DNA from 2 places in the Clostridium sp. CS1-1 genome. Region 2 is predicted to be linked to the other one. Evidence: riboswitches for the same ligand, from Rfam matches in the RefSeq annotation. Region 2 holds a riboswitch; the other holds the start of a gene.
What was found. Region 2 has a riboswitch for FMN ahead of AC0N0V_RS00815 (ECF transporter S component). Riboswitches for the same ligand answer to the same signal wherever they lie in the genome.
Positions count from the first base shown of each region.

Region 1: it holds a riboswitch for FMN, as region 2 does, so the genes downstream of both, ribD (bifunctional diaminohydroxyphosphoribosylaminopyrimidine deaminase/5-amino-6-(5-phosphoribosylamino)uracil reductase RibD) here and AC0N0V_RS00815 (ECF transporter S component) in region 2, are expected to answer to the same signal.

Region 1 is NZ_CM148680.1:2,250,424-2,258,349, reverse strand. It holds gene AC0N0V_RS10625 (glycine C-acetyltransferase) at 1-375, opposite strand, end outside; gene AC0N0V_RS10620 (Ig-like domain-containing protein) at 953-2,065, shown strand; gene mreB (rod shape-determining protein MreB) at 2,443-3,444, opposite strand; FMN riboswitch at 3,780-3,894, shown strand; gene ribD (bifunctional diaminohydroxyphosphoribosylaminopyrimidine deaminase/5-amino-6-(5-phosphoribosylamino)uracil reductase RibD) at 4,074-5,171, shown strand; gene AC0N0V_RS10605 (riboflavin synthase) at 5,249-5,899, shown strand; gene AC0N0V_RS10600 (bifunctional 3,4-dihydroxy-2-butanone-4-phosphate synthase/GTP cyclohydrolase II) at 5,943-7,154, shown strand; gene ribH (6,7-dimethyl-8-ribityllumazine synthase) at 7,156-7,617, shown strand.
Region 2 is NZ_CM148680.1:162,169-170,094, forward strand. It holds gene secA (preprotein translocase subunit SecA) at 1-865, shown strand, start outside; one part of gene prfB (peptide chain release factor 2) at 971-1,048, shown strand; one part of gene prfB (peptide chain release factor 2) at 1,050-2,081, shown strand; gene AC0N0V_RS00805 (M28 family metallopeptidase) at 2,320-3,654, opposite strand; gene AC0N0V_RS00810 (Tex family protein) at 3,865-6,030, shown strand; FMN riboswitch at 6,143-6,261, shown strand; gene AC0N0V_RS00815 (ECF transporter S component) at 6,388-7,011, shown strand; gene AC0N0V_RS00820 (hypothetical protein) at 7,147-7,926, shown strand, end outside.

The DNA.
Region 1 (7,926 bases), 2.1 Mb from region 2:
CTTGTTCATTACAGCTGAAATAGCCCCCATATTACAGTTAAATCCTGACTGGAAGGTTATAACTGCTTCTGTGTGCTTGAACTTTGCAAGTTTTTCCTCTAACTCATCATGAATATCTAATGTTCCATTTATTGTTCTTACAGCTCCCGCACCAGCTCCATATTTTTGAGTAGCTCTTATGCTAGCTTCAATCATTCTTTCATTATTAGCTAAACCTAGGTAGTTATTTGAAGAAAGGTTAATTGCTCTCTTACCGTTAACATCGATTATTGGACCATTAGCACCAATAACCGTATTTATTTCATTGTAGAGACCTTTGCTTCTTAAATCTTGCAAGTTTTCAGTTAAAAACTTTTCTAACGACTTACTTCCCATGAGTTTACCTCCTTAAATTTATAATAGATTAATACATTTTGTGATTAATTGTGCTTAATCTAATAATATTCAGTATTTGTCATAAAATAACTATGACTTTTAACAACAAGAAATTATGTATATAAATGCTATAACAAGTAATTGTTGCTATACATTTATATTACATCGTTATCATAACAAAGTCAATACTAAATAATAATTAATATCAATTAATTATTATTAACTTAAAGTAATTAACTTTGCTATTAATATAGTTCCTTTTTTTATAACTAATCATACTAAATTTATAATTATTTTTTATACAATAGTTATCATGTTACATAAATCTTTAAAATTTTTAAAACAAAATTATTAATATTTCTGACTTTTACAATAGTCTATATTGATAAAATAATAGATAAGTCAAATTTTGTATGTATAGGAAGTCAAAAAAAAGATTAATAAATGAGATAATTAAATGTAATGTTAAATTTAACTATAAATTCTAATAAACTTATAAAGAATTCTAAATTTATACCGAAAATTACTTATAAATCTATTTGATTTATAAATAATTATTTCTAAGGAGTGAGTTTAATTGAAGAAAAAAAACATAAAGTTAATGGTTTTAACCGCTTTAGTAGCAACCACTTTTTCAACAGGAACAGTATTTGCTTCTAAACCAGATATCAGTAGTAAAAACTCAAGTGCGACTAGCCAAAAATCAAAAGCGAATACTAATAGTAAAGATTCAAGCAAAGCAGAGCAGAAAAAAAATAATGTTGATATGAAAAAAAATATCAATAATAAAAAAATTTCAAAAGAAGCCCAGATAATTGATCGAAGATTGGATCATATTGAAGATACATTGAGTAAAATTAATGTGAAGATGGATAAGTATTTTGAAGATACGAATAGTGAATCACAAACCACTACTGGCAGTTCAATTGATGGAAGTTCAGCTACACAGAATACTACAGAACAGACAACAAATCCAACTGAATCAAGTAGTGCAGAACAATTATCTGATAGTAGTAACCAATCAATAGAGGACACAAATCTGTCAACAGATAATCAAAATGTACAAACTGAGTCAGAGGTGGTTACTGAAAATACTGGTGATGTAAATACAGTAGATGATGGAGATGAACAAGATTTAAGCGATGACTTTGAGAAGGAATACGAGAATGAAGATAACAAAACTGACAATAGCTTTATCGGTAAGCTAAATGCGGTTTTAAACAGACTTAATACAGTAAAAAGACAACTTGATAGAACTGGTTACGCCGATGACCCACAAATAGCGGAGTTAAACACTAGAACAGATGCTTTAATAAATGAAGTAAAGGAAGCAATTAATAAATTATCTAGTGTTCAACAGCAAGATGTTAATAGCTTAAAAAGCAAAACAAATAAGAAAGTAATGGAAGAACAAAAAATAGATGAGCAAAAGAGAGATTGGAAAATAAGTTTTACTATACCAGTGAAATCAGACACAATCAACTCAAAAAATATATTGGTTATTGATTCTGAAAACAATATATTAGATACTGATATATCATACGATTCAAATACTAATGAGGCTATTATTAAGACAAGTGACGGATTTAAGAAGGGTGAGAGTTATACTATCTTAATTGGAGAAAATGTACAATCTAAAGATGGTAAAAAACTTACAAAGCCCGTTGAGAAAAAATTCACTGTAAATTAATTATTTGAAAATCATAAGTTTATTATTTATATTCGCTAACCTCTAAATAGAGGAATTAGGGATTTTAAAAATTAATTATATGACAAAGTAGAACCTCTTGACTAGTAATTAGATTATTGCTATCAAGAGGTTTTAATTTTAAAATATAATAATTAGTATTTTGATCCGAACCATTTAACAATATGAAAATTTTTTGAAGCTTCAGTTCCTGCAAATTTACCACCTACGATTTCAATAATTTCTTAATTACTACGATTCAAAGAAATAAGAAGAACATGAGGTATGAAAAAATCATCTTACTCATTCTTCTTATGTTATTTTCTATAAAAATAAATTAGCTTAATTTATTATAGGAATATATGTAATATAGCAACATCCTAAATTTTGCTCATCATATCAAGACATTTCCCTGCACCAAGAGCAACACATTGGATAGGGTTCTCTGCGATATAAACAGGTATATGCAGTTTACTATATATAAGTTTATCTAAGCCTTTAAGAAGTGCACCTCCACCTGAGAGCATTATACCATTGTCCATTATGTCTGCAGCAAGCTCTGGTGCAGTTTGCTCAATAGTGGTCTTAATTGCATCAATTACAAGAGAAACTGGCTCTTGTAATATTTCTCGAATTTCACTGCTAGTAATTGTGATTACCTTTGGAAGTCCAGAGATTAAATCTCTACCGCGTATTTGCATTTTCAGTTCTTCATCATCACCATCTGGACACACTGAACCAAGCTCAATTTTAATATTTTCAGCTGTTAGTTGGCCTATGAATAAATTAAACTCTTTCTTTACATAGTTTATAATTGTCTCATCTAATTCATCTCCTGCAACTCTCAAACTTTTACTTGTGACAATTCCTCCGAGAGAAATAACTGAAACTTCTGTGGTACCGCCACCTATATCCACTATTATATTCCCAACAGGCTCATCTACAGGTAGGCCGGCACCAATGGCAGCAGCTACAGGTTGCTCAATCAGTTTAACTTTACGAGTTCCAGCATAACTAGTTGCATCGTTAAGTGCTCTTTTTTCAAGTTCAGTAATTCCTGAAGGATGACAGATTACAACACTAGAATTTCTAAAGCTACCCTTAGCGGAGACTTTATTAATAAACATTTTCAGCATTTGTTGAGTAACACCTAAGTTAGCAATTACCCCATCTTTTAGCGGCCTTATAGTAATAATATCTTCTGGTGTTCTACCTATCATTTTTTTAGCATCTGAACCTACTGCTAAAATTTCCTTATTTGTGGCATTTAAAGCTATAACTGAAGGTTCAACTAGTACAACTCCATTGCCCCTTACATATAATAAAGTATTTGATGTTCCTAAATCTATTCCTATGTCTTTAGACGTTATAAAAAACTTCATAAAGATTTCTCCTTTCAAATTTACGTTGTCTATTAAAGCTTTATTAAGTACCCATATTTGACCTGTTTTGAGATATGATACAATGAATGTAATATCCTACATATAGCTTGTACGTAATTAAATTTAAATTTAGGGGGGTATATCCAAAATAATATAACGAACCATAAGCTTTAATGTATCAGATAAGTATTCTTATGTTTATTTAGTGAATGATATGGTTAGACATTAAAAATAGGTAATATGATTTATTAATATTAGCTTAAGAGGAATTTTTAAAAAAAGTTATGTATATATATTGACATCATAGTAAACTAGTGGTATCCTTTAAACATAAAATAAGTCTTCAGGGCGGGGTTAGATTCCCCACCGGCGGTATAGCCCGCGAGCCGTAAGGTATGATTCGGTGAAACTCCGAGGCCGACAGTAAAGTCTGGATGAAAGAAGATAAATATGGTATAGCTTTATTTATATTGACATGCATAAGTATGTATGTTTGATGTAGGCATATGAAGCTACCCTATATTTGTGTAAGTCAACGCTCTGAATTTTTTATTCAGGGCGTTTTTTATTTTGCATTCTTTTTTAAAAATTGGGGATTACTTAATGTATACGATGACTGGAGGGGTTGCATGGAAACTAAGTATATGGAAAGAGCATTAAAGTTAGCCGCTATGGGAAGTGGATATACAAATCCTAATCCTTTAGTTGGGGCTGTAATTGTTAAAGATGGAAGAATCATAGGAGAAGGTTATCATGAAGTTTATGGAAGTAGCCACGCAGAAGTAAATGCTTTTAAAAATGCAACTGAGAATGTAAAAGGTGCTACTATGTATGTGACTCTAGAACCTTGCTCACATTACGGTAAAACACCGCCATGTGCGAATGCAATAGTAGAAAAGGGAATCAAAAAGGTTATTATTGGGTTAAAAGATCCTAACCCCCTAGTAGCCGGAAAAGGCATTCAGATACTAAGAGATAATAATATTGAAGTTGTTACAGGAGTTATGGAGGAAGAGGGCAAAAAGCTTAATGAGATTTTTTTAAAGTACATAACTACTAAAATTCCTTTTTGTATATTAAAAACAGCCATGACATTAGATGGAAAAATTGCAGCATATACTGGTGATTCAAAATGGATCACGAATGAATTTTCCAGAAAATATGTTCATAAATTAAGACATAGAGTTTCAGGTATTATGGCGGGCATAGGTACAATACTTACTGATAATCCACTCCTAACAACAAGGCTTTCTACAGGAAATAGTAGTGATCCAACAAGAATTATAGTTGATAGTAGTGCAAGAATTCCATTAGAGTCAAAAGTGCTTCATGTTGAATCAAAAGCAAAAACAATTATAGCTACTACAGAGTTAGCCGATAAGAATAAGATAAAGACCTTGGAGGATATTGGCATAGAAATAATTACTACACCATTAAAAAATAATAAAGTAGATTTAAAATTCCTCATGGGAGTATTAGGTGAAAAATCAATAGATAGTGTGCTTTTAGAAGGCGGAAGTGAGTTAAATTATTCAGCAGTTGAAGAAGGAATTGTTGATAAAATTAATGCTTTTATCGCTCCAAAGATCATAGGTGGCAGAAACTCAAAGACACCAATTGGAGGACTTGGAAAAGCAGCCATGAGAGAAGCGATTTCAATTGAAGATATTGAAATATATAGATTTGAAAACGATTTCATGTTAGAAGGATATATAAGAAAACATTAAAATTTTCACCCAAGGCAGGGTGCTTAAAACTTAATTGTAGTTAGTATCACTTTACAAAAGGGGAGGAGAATTCCTTTATGTTTACAGGATTAGTAGAAGAAGTAGGACATATTCAGACTATTACGAAATCTACAAAGTCAGCTAAAATTACTATTAAAGCTAGTAAAGTACTAGAAGATACAAAATTAGGGGATAGTATAAGTACCAATGGAGTTTGCTTAACAGTAACAGACTTTGGTAAAGGTCATTTCACAGTAGATGTAATGGCAGAAACTATGAGAAGAAGTAACTTAAAGAATCTATCTTCAGGAGATGAGATTAACTTGGAAAGAGCATTAAGACTAGGCGATAGACTAGGAGGCCATATGGTAAGTGGTCATATTGATGGAGTGGGAACAATATCTCAATATGAAAATGAAGATAATGCTGTTTGGATTAGCATTAGAACATCTCCAGAAATACTAAAGTACATAGTGGAAAAAGGATCTATTGCAATTGATGGAGTAAGTTTAACTGTGGCCTATGTAGATGATTCTCTATTCAAAGTATCTATAATACCACACACTAAAGACGTTACTACATTACTCAGAAAGAAAATAGGTGCTGAAGTTAACCTAGAATGTGATATGGTGGGTAAATACATTGAAAAACTGATAGCTACTAAAGAACAGGCAGTAAGGAAAAAAGGTATTGATCTAGACTTCTTAAGCCAAAATGGTTTTGTATAAACATGATTATGATAATGAAATTATAAAAATAGGGGGAAGAATAATGTATAAGTTTAATACTATTGAAGAAGCTATTGAAGATATAAAAGAAGGTAAAATGATAGTTGTAGTCGATGATGAGGATAGAGAAAATGAAGGCGATTTATTAATGGCAGCGGAGAAAGTAACTCCCGAAGCTATAAATTTTATGACAAAGTATGGAAGAGGACTAATCTGTACACCTATTCAGGGAGAAAGACTAAAGGAATTAGAAATGCCTCAGATGGTAAGTAGGAATACAGATAACCACCAAACTGCTTTTACCGTATCTATAGATGCTTTAGAAACTACAACAGGAATATCTGCATATGAGAGAGCAGCTACCATACAAAAAATGCTGGACCCAAATGTTTCTGGTAAAGATTTTAGAAGACCAGGACACATTTTTCCTCTAGAAGCTAAAAAAGGTGGAGTTTTAGAAAGGGCAGGACATACAGAAGCAGCCGTAGATTTGCCAAGACTTGCAGGACTTTATCCAGCAGGAGTAATTTGTGAAATTATGAGTGAAGATGGAACTATGGCAAGAACTCCTGAACTTATAGAATATGTAAAAAAACACAATTTGAAGATAGTTACCATTGCAGATTTAATCGCTTACCGTAAAAGACATGAAGTTTTTATAGAAAGAGCAACTGAGGCTAAGATGCCTACAAAATACGGAGATTTTAAAGTAATAGGCTATATAAATACACTAAATGGTGAGCATCATGTAGCTTTAGTTAAAGGAGATGTTTCTGGTGAAGAACCTGTTTTAGTAAGAGTTCATTCTGAGTGTCTTACAGGGGATGCTTTTGGTTCTCTACGATGCGATTGCGGAGAACAATTTGCTGCTGCTATGGAGAGAGTTAACGAAGCAGGAAGAGGAATTATTCTATATATGCGTCAAGAAGGACGAGGAATTGGACTAATTAATAAATTGAAAGCCTATGCTCTTCAAGACCAAGGGATGGATACAGTTGAAGCAAATTTGGCTTTAGGATTTAAAGCGGATATGAGAGATTATGGTGCAGCAGCACAAATGTTAGTCGATATTGGAGTAAAAAAGGTAAATTTAATGACGAATAATCCTAGAAAAATTGCCGGTCTTTCTGGTTATGGAATAGAGATTTTAAATAGAGTACCAATTCAAATGAATCATAATGAGAGAAATGAGGATTATTTAAAAACAAAAAAAGAAAAATTAGGTCATATATTAAATTTTGGGGAGGAACAATAAGATGAAAATTTATGAAGGAAGTTTAGTAGCACAAGGATTAAAATTTGGTATAGTGGTAGGAAGATTTAATGAGTTTATAGGCGGAAAACTTTTAACTGGCGCTATTGATGCATTTAAACGTCATGGTGTAGAAGAAGAGAATATTGAAATTGCATGGGTACCAGGCGCTTTCGAAATGCCACTAGTAGCAAAGAAAATGGTAAATACAAAAAAATATGATGGAGTAATATGTTTAGGAGCTGTAATAAGAGGAGCAACGCCTCACTTTGATTATGTATCCTCCGAAGTATCAAAAGGAGTTGCAAGTGTGTCTCTAGAAACAGGAGTTCCAGTTATTTTTGGTGTATTAACTACTGATACTATTGAACAGGCTATTGAAAGAGCAGGTACAAAAGCTGGAAATAAGGGATACGATGCTGCAGTTACAGCAATTGAAATGGCTAACTTATTAAAACAAGTATAGGATTTTTATAGATAACCAAATATAGAGCTCGACTTATATGCCGGGATATATTAGCAATTCTTTTGCACTATAAATACTTTTAATTCGTCTAAGGCTCGAATTTGAGAAAAGCTAAGAAGCTTTGATAACTCGCTCACGCTCAGACAATCAAATCTTCTAATCTTTTCTCAAATTCTGCGCCAAGACTCATAAAAAAGTATTTAAATGTGCTTCAGAATTACTAATATATCCCTATGTATAAGTCTAAAATGAAATTGATTTATCTATATGCTTTAAAGTTAAAATATTAAAACTTATACTTAAATGAAA
Region 2 (7,926 bases):
TGGTTCTGATAAATTAAAAGGTATCGTTGAAAAGTTAGGACTTGGAGATGACGAAGCTATAGAGAGTAAAATGGTTTCAGGTGCCTTGGAAAATGCTCAAAAGAAAGTTGAAGGGAATAACTTTGATATAAGAAAGACATTACTCCAGTATGATGATGTAATAAATAAACAAAGAGAAATTATATACAAACAAAGATCTGAAGTTCTTGAAGGAGAAGATTTAAAAGAAGAAGTTGAAGCTATGTTTAAGGATCTAGTAGATTCTGCAGTAGATTCACATCTTTCAGGAATTGAAGAAGACTTTGAAGAAGATATAGCGAAGCTTATTGACTATATGGAAGACATATTTGTTCCTAAAGATTCACTTACAGTGGAGGACCTGGTAAACTTATCGAATGATGAGATAAAAGAGAAATTTATAGAGATAGGACATAATATTTACGCAGAAAAAGAAGATGAGTTTACAGCTGAACAAATGAGAGAAATAGAAAGAGTAATTCTATTAAGAGTTGTTGATTCAAAGTGGATGGATCACTTAGATGACATGGATCACTTAAAAAGAGGTATAGGTCTTAGAGCATATAAGCAGCAAGATCCGGCTCAGGCTTATCAATTTGAGGGAAGCGAAATGTTTAGTGAGATGATTTACAATATCAAAGTAGAAACTATTAAATATTTATTCCATGTTCAGATACAAAAAGCTCCAGAAAGAGAGAGAGTTGTAAAAGAGACTCATACGAACCAAGCGGACGAGGATTCGATAAAGAAGCAGCCTGTGAAAAAAGAAAAAACTACAGGGAGAAATGACCTGTGCACTTGTGGAAGTGGCAAGAAATATAAAAATTGCTGTGGAAGATTTGAGTAGACATAATTTTTATTAGAGACCAGAAATATAATTTGTTTTAAGATAGAGAAATGTGGTTTTCCTTATAGGTAAAGCCACATTTCTTTAATAAAGGAGTGTGGTTACATGATAATTCAATTAGAAGAAACTCTAAATGAAATAAGTAAGTTAAATGAAACTATAAAAGAGATTAGGGATTCTCTTTGACATAGAAGGCATAAAAAATAGAGTAGAAGAATTGCAGAAGGTAATGCAACAACCAGAATTTTGGAATGATGTAAATAAGGCTCAAGAGATAACTGGTGAAGAGAAGCTCCTTAAAGGAAGATTAGATAGATACATAGAACTTGAGGAAAGAATAAGTGATTCTGAGTTTTTAGTAAGGCTTGCAGTGGAAGAAGACGATGTATCATCTGCAAAAGAAATTGTAAGGGAAGTAGATGACATTAGAAGAGAAGTTGAGAGGTTTAGAATAGAAGTCCTACTTTCAGGAGAATACGATAAAAACATTGCGATATTAGACCTACATGTAGGTGTTGGAGGAACTGATGCTCAGGATTGGACTGAGATGCTTTTAAGGATGTATACTAGATGGGCCGAAAGAAATGGCTTTAAAGTTGAAACAATAGATTTACTTACCGCAGAAGATGCTGGAATAAAAAGTGCAACTCTAAGGGTAGTAGGAGAGTTTGCATATGGATACTTAAAAGCAGAAAAAGGAATTCATAGGTTAGTCAGAATATCTCCTTTTAATTCCAATGGCAAGAGACAGACGTCCTTTGCTTCTATTGAAGTTCTGCCGGAACTTACTAGCAGCCAAGACATAGATATAAGACCGGAAGATTTAAGAGTAGATACCTATAGGGCTGGAGGTGCTGGGGGCCAACATGTAAATAAAACTGAGTCAGCAATAAGGATAACGCACATACCTACTGGCATAGTTGTTCAATGCCAAAATCAAAGGAGTCAACATCATAATAAAGATGAGGCTATGAAAATGCTTAAGGCAAAGCTTGTAGAGCTAAAAGAGAGAGCACACAAGGAAAAGATAGAAGATCTTACAGGAGAGCTTAAAGACATTGGTTGGGGTAGTCAAATAAGATCCTATGTATTTCAACCATATACCCTTGTTAAAGACCATAGAACTGGTGTTGAGTCTGGTAATATAAATGCTGTAATGGACGGAGAAATTGACGAGTTTATCAGTGAATATTTAAAGCAGAATAGTAAAAGCTAAATAGTTTAAATACAAGAGAGTTACTTAGTAATAAAGCTTATTAAGATCTAATGATTTAATTCAGTATAATAAAGCACTATCAAAGTTTAAAGGTGTATCGTATAGGGTGAAGAAATAAAAAACCCATCGATACATTCTGACAAATAAATTTTGATAGTGCTTTCACTATGAAAAATGAGTACTAAATTTTTAAATAAAGTGAATTACAAGATAGTTATTTGTTATCCGAGTATATATTTTAATGACTAGGTTTTTGAAATTTAATACAAAGAATAATAGCTATTAATGAAATTAAGATTAATTCCTTATAATAAATAAGTATCAGATTGTTTCCAAATCCGTGATTTACAACCTCTCTAGAAGCTACTTTAAAAGACCTATTTATAGTGCTATCACTTATAAATTTAGCTTTATCATTTGGTGTGTGGATTCTAGATATATCTGAGTCAGAAAGAGTAATAGCATCTATGCCTTGTTTTCTAAAGTACTCGTGATCGCTTGCATCCTCAAATAGATAGTTAAATTCAATTTTATTTCTAGAACATAGTTTTGCAATTTCTTTTATTAATGGAGAGTTCTCTGTATCCTTACTGCCACCCATAATATAAAGTGGTACAGGCTGGTCGCTGCCTATCATATCAAAATTTATAACCTTAGCTCCTTTTAGATTATATTTATATTTATTTACAAAGGCTGTCGAACCAAGACATCCAAATTCTTCAGCATTAAAGCCTGCGAATATAATATTTCTATCTGGTTTACCTAATGAGTTTATATATTTGCTTAGCTCTAACAGGAAAGCTGTACCTGATGCGTTATCCAAGGCCCCACTATATATGCTACCTCCTAAGTCGGCTCCTATATGATCAAAGTGAGCTGAAAGCACAAGAGGCGGGAGTGAAGGGTCCTTACCTTCTATATAAGCTGTAATATTATTTAAGGATGTATTCTTAGTTTCAAAAGGTATAAAGCAATTTATAGTATAATTCTGTTTTATATAGTCTTTTAGTTCATTTACAGTATTTTTGGTGGTCATAATATACATGCTATAAGGGGATGAGTTTATAAATGAGCTTCTAAAAGTAAGTTTATTATCTTCTGTAACATAAAATAAAAAGTAGTCATTATTTTGTTGAATTTGTAAATGACCATTACTAAACGTAATTTTATCTTTTTTATTAAACGAAATATTGTTCTTCCTAAAGTTTAATAAATCTTCCTTATAATCAACTCCATATTGATATTCTTTTATTAAGAACCCCTTAGAATCAGTAACAGTTAAATAAGGTTTGTCCTTAATTTTATGAGGATATACTGTTTCAAACTGTTGAAAATAACTACCCTCGTAAGGTTTTAAATTATTATTTTCAAACTCACTTTTTATATATAGTGCAGCTGTATCATTTTCTATAGTACCAGCAAGTCTACCTTTTAAGCTATCTGAAGATAGATAATCTATGTACCTTTTCACTGAGTTATGATTGAAAGAGTGAATAGAAAGATGAATTTGAAAACTAAAATTAAGAATGATACAAAATATAATTATGAATACAGACAGTAATTTGTTTTTCATTTTATTTCTCCTTAAGAAAAGATGTCTATAAATATATATTAATTTGCAAAATACTATATGATTATTGTAATATATTTTTATGTGATAAAATAAAAAAAGGAAATTAAAGCATTATATTGAAATTAAATTAAGGATTTGCTAAAACCTAGATGTGGTGACATAATAATAAGTAACTACACAAAATTGCTAATAATGTAACTGGAGGTAAGGATGAATATAATAGTAGAAAGACTTGTAAAAGAATTAGGATTGGATAAGAAGGATGTTGAAAGCGTAATTGAACTTCTAGATGGAGGAAATACCGTACCTTTCATAGCTAGATATAGAAAAGAAATGACAGGTGGCATGAGTGATGTAACTCTTAGAAATTTATTTGAAAGACTTACATATTTGAGGAATCTTGAAGCAAGGAAAGAAGATGTTATACGACTTATCGAAGAGCAGGGGAAGTTAACTGAGGAACTAAAGAAGACTATAATAAAGTGTGAAACTTTGACGGAAGTAGAAGATATATATAGACCTTATAAGCCTAAAAAAAGAACACGAGCTACAATTGCTCAAGAAAAGGGGCTAAAACCGCTTGCGGAGGTTATTTTGAATGGTGAATTTAAAGGGGAAATAAAAGAGTATGCGGCAGAATTTATTAATGAAGAAAAAGAAGTAAAATCTGTTGAAGAGGCACTTCAAGGGGCAATGGATATAGTAAGCGAGATTATATCAGATGAGGCGGAGTTCAGAAAGTGGATTAGGGAACTTATACATAGAGAAGGATTCATTGAAACAAATGGAGAAAGTAAAGAAACTACACCTTATGAGATGTATTACGAATATAAGGAAGCAGTTAAGAATATACCACCGCATAGAATCCTGGCTATTAACAGAGGTGAAAAAGAAAAAATACTTTCGGTTAAGATAACTACAGATATGGATAAAATTATATCATATTTGAATAGAAAGTGTTTAAAAGGAAATCAAATCACGGATGTATATATAGAAGAAAGTGTAAAGGATTCATTAAAAAGGCTCATATACCCATCAATTGAAAGGGAGATAAGATCAGAGCTCACGGATATAGGAGAAGAAGGTGCTATAAAAATATTTAAGGCTAACTTGAAAGCTCTTTTAATGCAAGCGCCTATAAAGGGAAAAATTGTACTTGGTTTTGACCCTGGGTTTAGAACAGGATGCAAAATAGCAGTGCTAGATGACACTGGAAAGTTATTAGATACAGATACTGTATATGCTACAGCATCACCAAATCAAGTGGAAGATTCTATAAAAAAACTTAAAGATTTAGTATATAGACATAATGTTGATGTTATATCTTTAGGTAATGGAACAGCAAGTAGAGAATCAGAAGAGATTATTGTAAGACTTCTTAAAGAAGTTAAAGAGGAAAAAGGAAAAGAACTTTACTATGTAGTAGTTTCAGAGGCGGGAGCATCAGTATATTCTGCATCTGAACTTGCTGCAAAAGAATATCCTGATATAAATGTTTCACTAAGAGGAGCTATATCTATAGGAAGAAGACTTCAAGACCCTCTTGCAGAACTTGTAAAAATAGATCCCAAATCAATAGGCGTTGGACAGTACCAGCATGATGTTGCTTCTAAAAAATTAGATGAATCTTTAAGTGGAATAGTAGAGGATTCTGTTAACAATGTAGGAGTAGATTTAAATATAGCAACACCTTCTCTTTTGAGCTATGTATCAGGCATAAATTCTACAATATCACAAAACATTGTAGCCTATAGAGAGGAAAATGGTAAATTTAAGAGTAGGAAGGAACTTTTAAAGGTTAAAAGATTGGGTGCTAAGGCATTTGAACAGTGTGCTGGTTTCTTAAGAGTCATGGAAAGCAAGGAACCATTGGACAATACATCAGTTCATCCAGAGTCTTATGATGCTGCTAAAGGCTTATTAAGTAGATTAGGATATATGTTGGAAGACTTAAAAAATAATAAGCTTACAGATATTGATGAAAGAGTTAAAGAAGTTGGAATTGACAATTTAGCTGAGGAGTTAAAAACAGGGGTTCCAACTCTTAATGATATAATAAAAGAGATTAAGAAACCAGGTAGGGATCCAAGAGAAGAATTGCCAAAGCCAATATTAAAAACAGGTATAATAGAAATGTCACATCTTAAGCCAGGAATGGTGCTTATGGGAACAGTAAGAAATGTAGCTGATTTCGGAGCTTTTGTGGATATTGGTGTTCATCAAGATGGATTAGTTCATAAAAGTCAGCTTTCGGATAGATTTGTAAAGCATCCGCTAGATGTAGTTCAGGTTGGAGACATTATTGAAGTCAGAGTTCTTGAAGTAGATGAAAAGAGAAAGAGAATAGCTTTAACTATGAAAAAACAAGAAATTTAAAGGTTTAAGTATTCTATTCTTATAATCAATCTAAAATCTAGTGTATTTTAAATGCTATATCTTGTATTTTATAATGACATGTACTATAATAAGAGTAGAAAAATTAACAATTTAATATCTTCAGGGCGGGGCGAAATTCCCCACCGGCGGTATAGCCCGCGAGCCTAGTTTTAGGTATGACTCGGTGAAACTCCGAGGCCGACAGTAAAGTCTGGATGAAAGAAGGTAAGGTATAATGTTTATTCGCCCTGGCATTTTTGTCAGGGTTTTTTATTATACTATTCACCTTCCCCGCAGTAAGAATTGTTCTTATAAGATTATTGCTAAACTATTAATTAAATTATGGAGGGTGTATTTATGAGAAATGGAAAGTTAAACAAGTTGGTTAAAATTTCATTATTAGGGGTTATCGGATTTCTTCTTATGTTCATTGAGATAGCAACTCCGCTATTTCCTACATTTTTAAAAATTGATATAAGTGATTTGCCTGCTTTAATTGGAGCGTTTGCACTCGGACCAACAGCTGGAATAGTTATAGAACTTTTAAAGAATATTCTTCATGGTATATTTAAAGGAGGAACAGCATTCATAGGTGAGCTTGCGAATTTTGCAGTTGGTTCAGTATTAGTATTTATAGCAGGATATGTATACAATAAGAATAAGAGTAAAAAAGCTGCATTAATTGGTTTAGTAGCAGGAACCTTAGCAATGACAGTAGCAGCTAGTCTTCTTAACTATTTTATACTTCTGCCTTTATATGAAAAAGTTTTAAACTTCCCAATAAGTGCAGTGGTTGGAATGGGGCATAAATTAAATAGCAGTATTACAGATTTGAAAACATTTATTATTTGGTCTATAGCTCCTTTTAACTTGATAAAAGGAATTATACTTTCTGCTTTAACTATGGCAGTATACAAAAGTGTATCTCCTATACTTCATCAAGAGGCTGTAAAAAATGGAGAGTTTGCAAAGAATAATTAAGATGTTAAAATTAATCCGAGATAAGTCTCGGATTTTTTTTTATCTAATACTAAGAACTATGTTTATAAAGATTATTTATGTACGATAATAGAGTATTGGTAAGTGCCAAGTGCCGGCTTAAAAGGGGGTATTAGTGTGGCGGGAATAGGAAATATAAACAATATAAATGATCTGAATTCGAGAAAGATTCTTAGAAGATTATCCTTTAACGTAGGAGAAAATTTTTCAGCGAGAGTTATAAATTTAGATAAATTAACTGGAGAAGTAATATTAAAGCTTTTAGACGGATGGCAATTTTCTGCTAAGCTTCAAGAAAATACTGACGTGCTTTCAGAGGGACTTATAAAGTTTGAAGTAGAAGGTTTTGAAGATGGGAAAGTGCTACTCAAGATGTTAGGTTCTAATGATAAAAGACAAGGCTCAGAAAAAAGCTCCATAGAAACCTTATTAAAGGAAAAAGGTATAAGTGTAGGTAAAGATGATTATGAACTTTTAGATAAAATGATAAAACATAATATCCCTTTAACTAGAGAAAATATTTCTAATATAAAGACTTTAGTAGACTTTCAAGGTAAGATAAAGTTAAATAGTGATGAAGTAGATACATTTATTAATAAGTACATTCAAAGTAAAGGTATAGATTCTAATAATAATGAAGCAACTAATGTAAAAAGTATACTAAAAGGATTTTTTAATGAATTAAAAAATATATCAGAAGAGGATATTATAACTCTATTTGAGAACAATGTAGATCTAACCGAGGAAAATATTAAAAGTTTTAATGATGTATTTAAAGGTGAATCCTCTATATATAAAGATGTAAAGGAACTAGGAGATAAGTTACCAAGTATAATTAATAAGAAAGATGAGATTAATCAACAAAGTGAACTAAGTAATAAAGGAAATATTAATAAG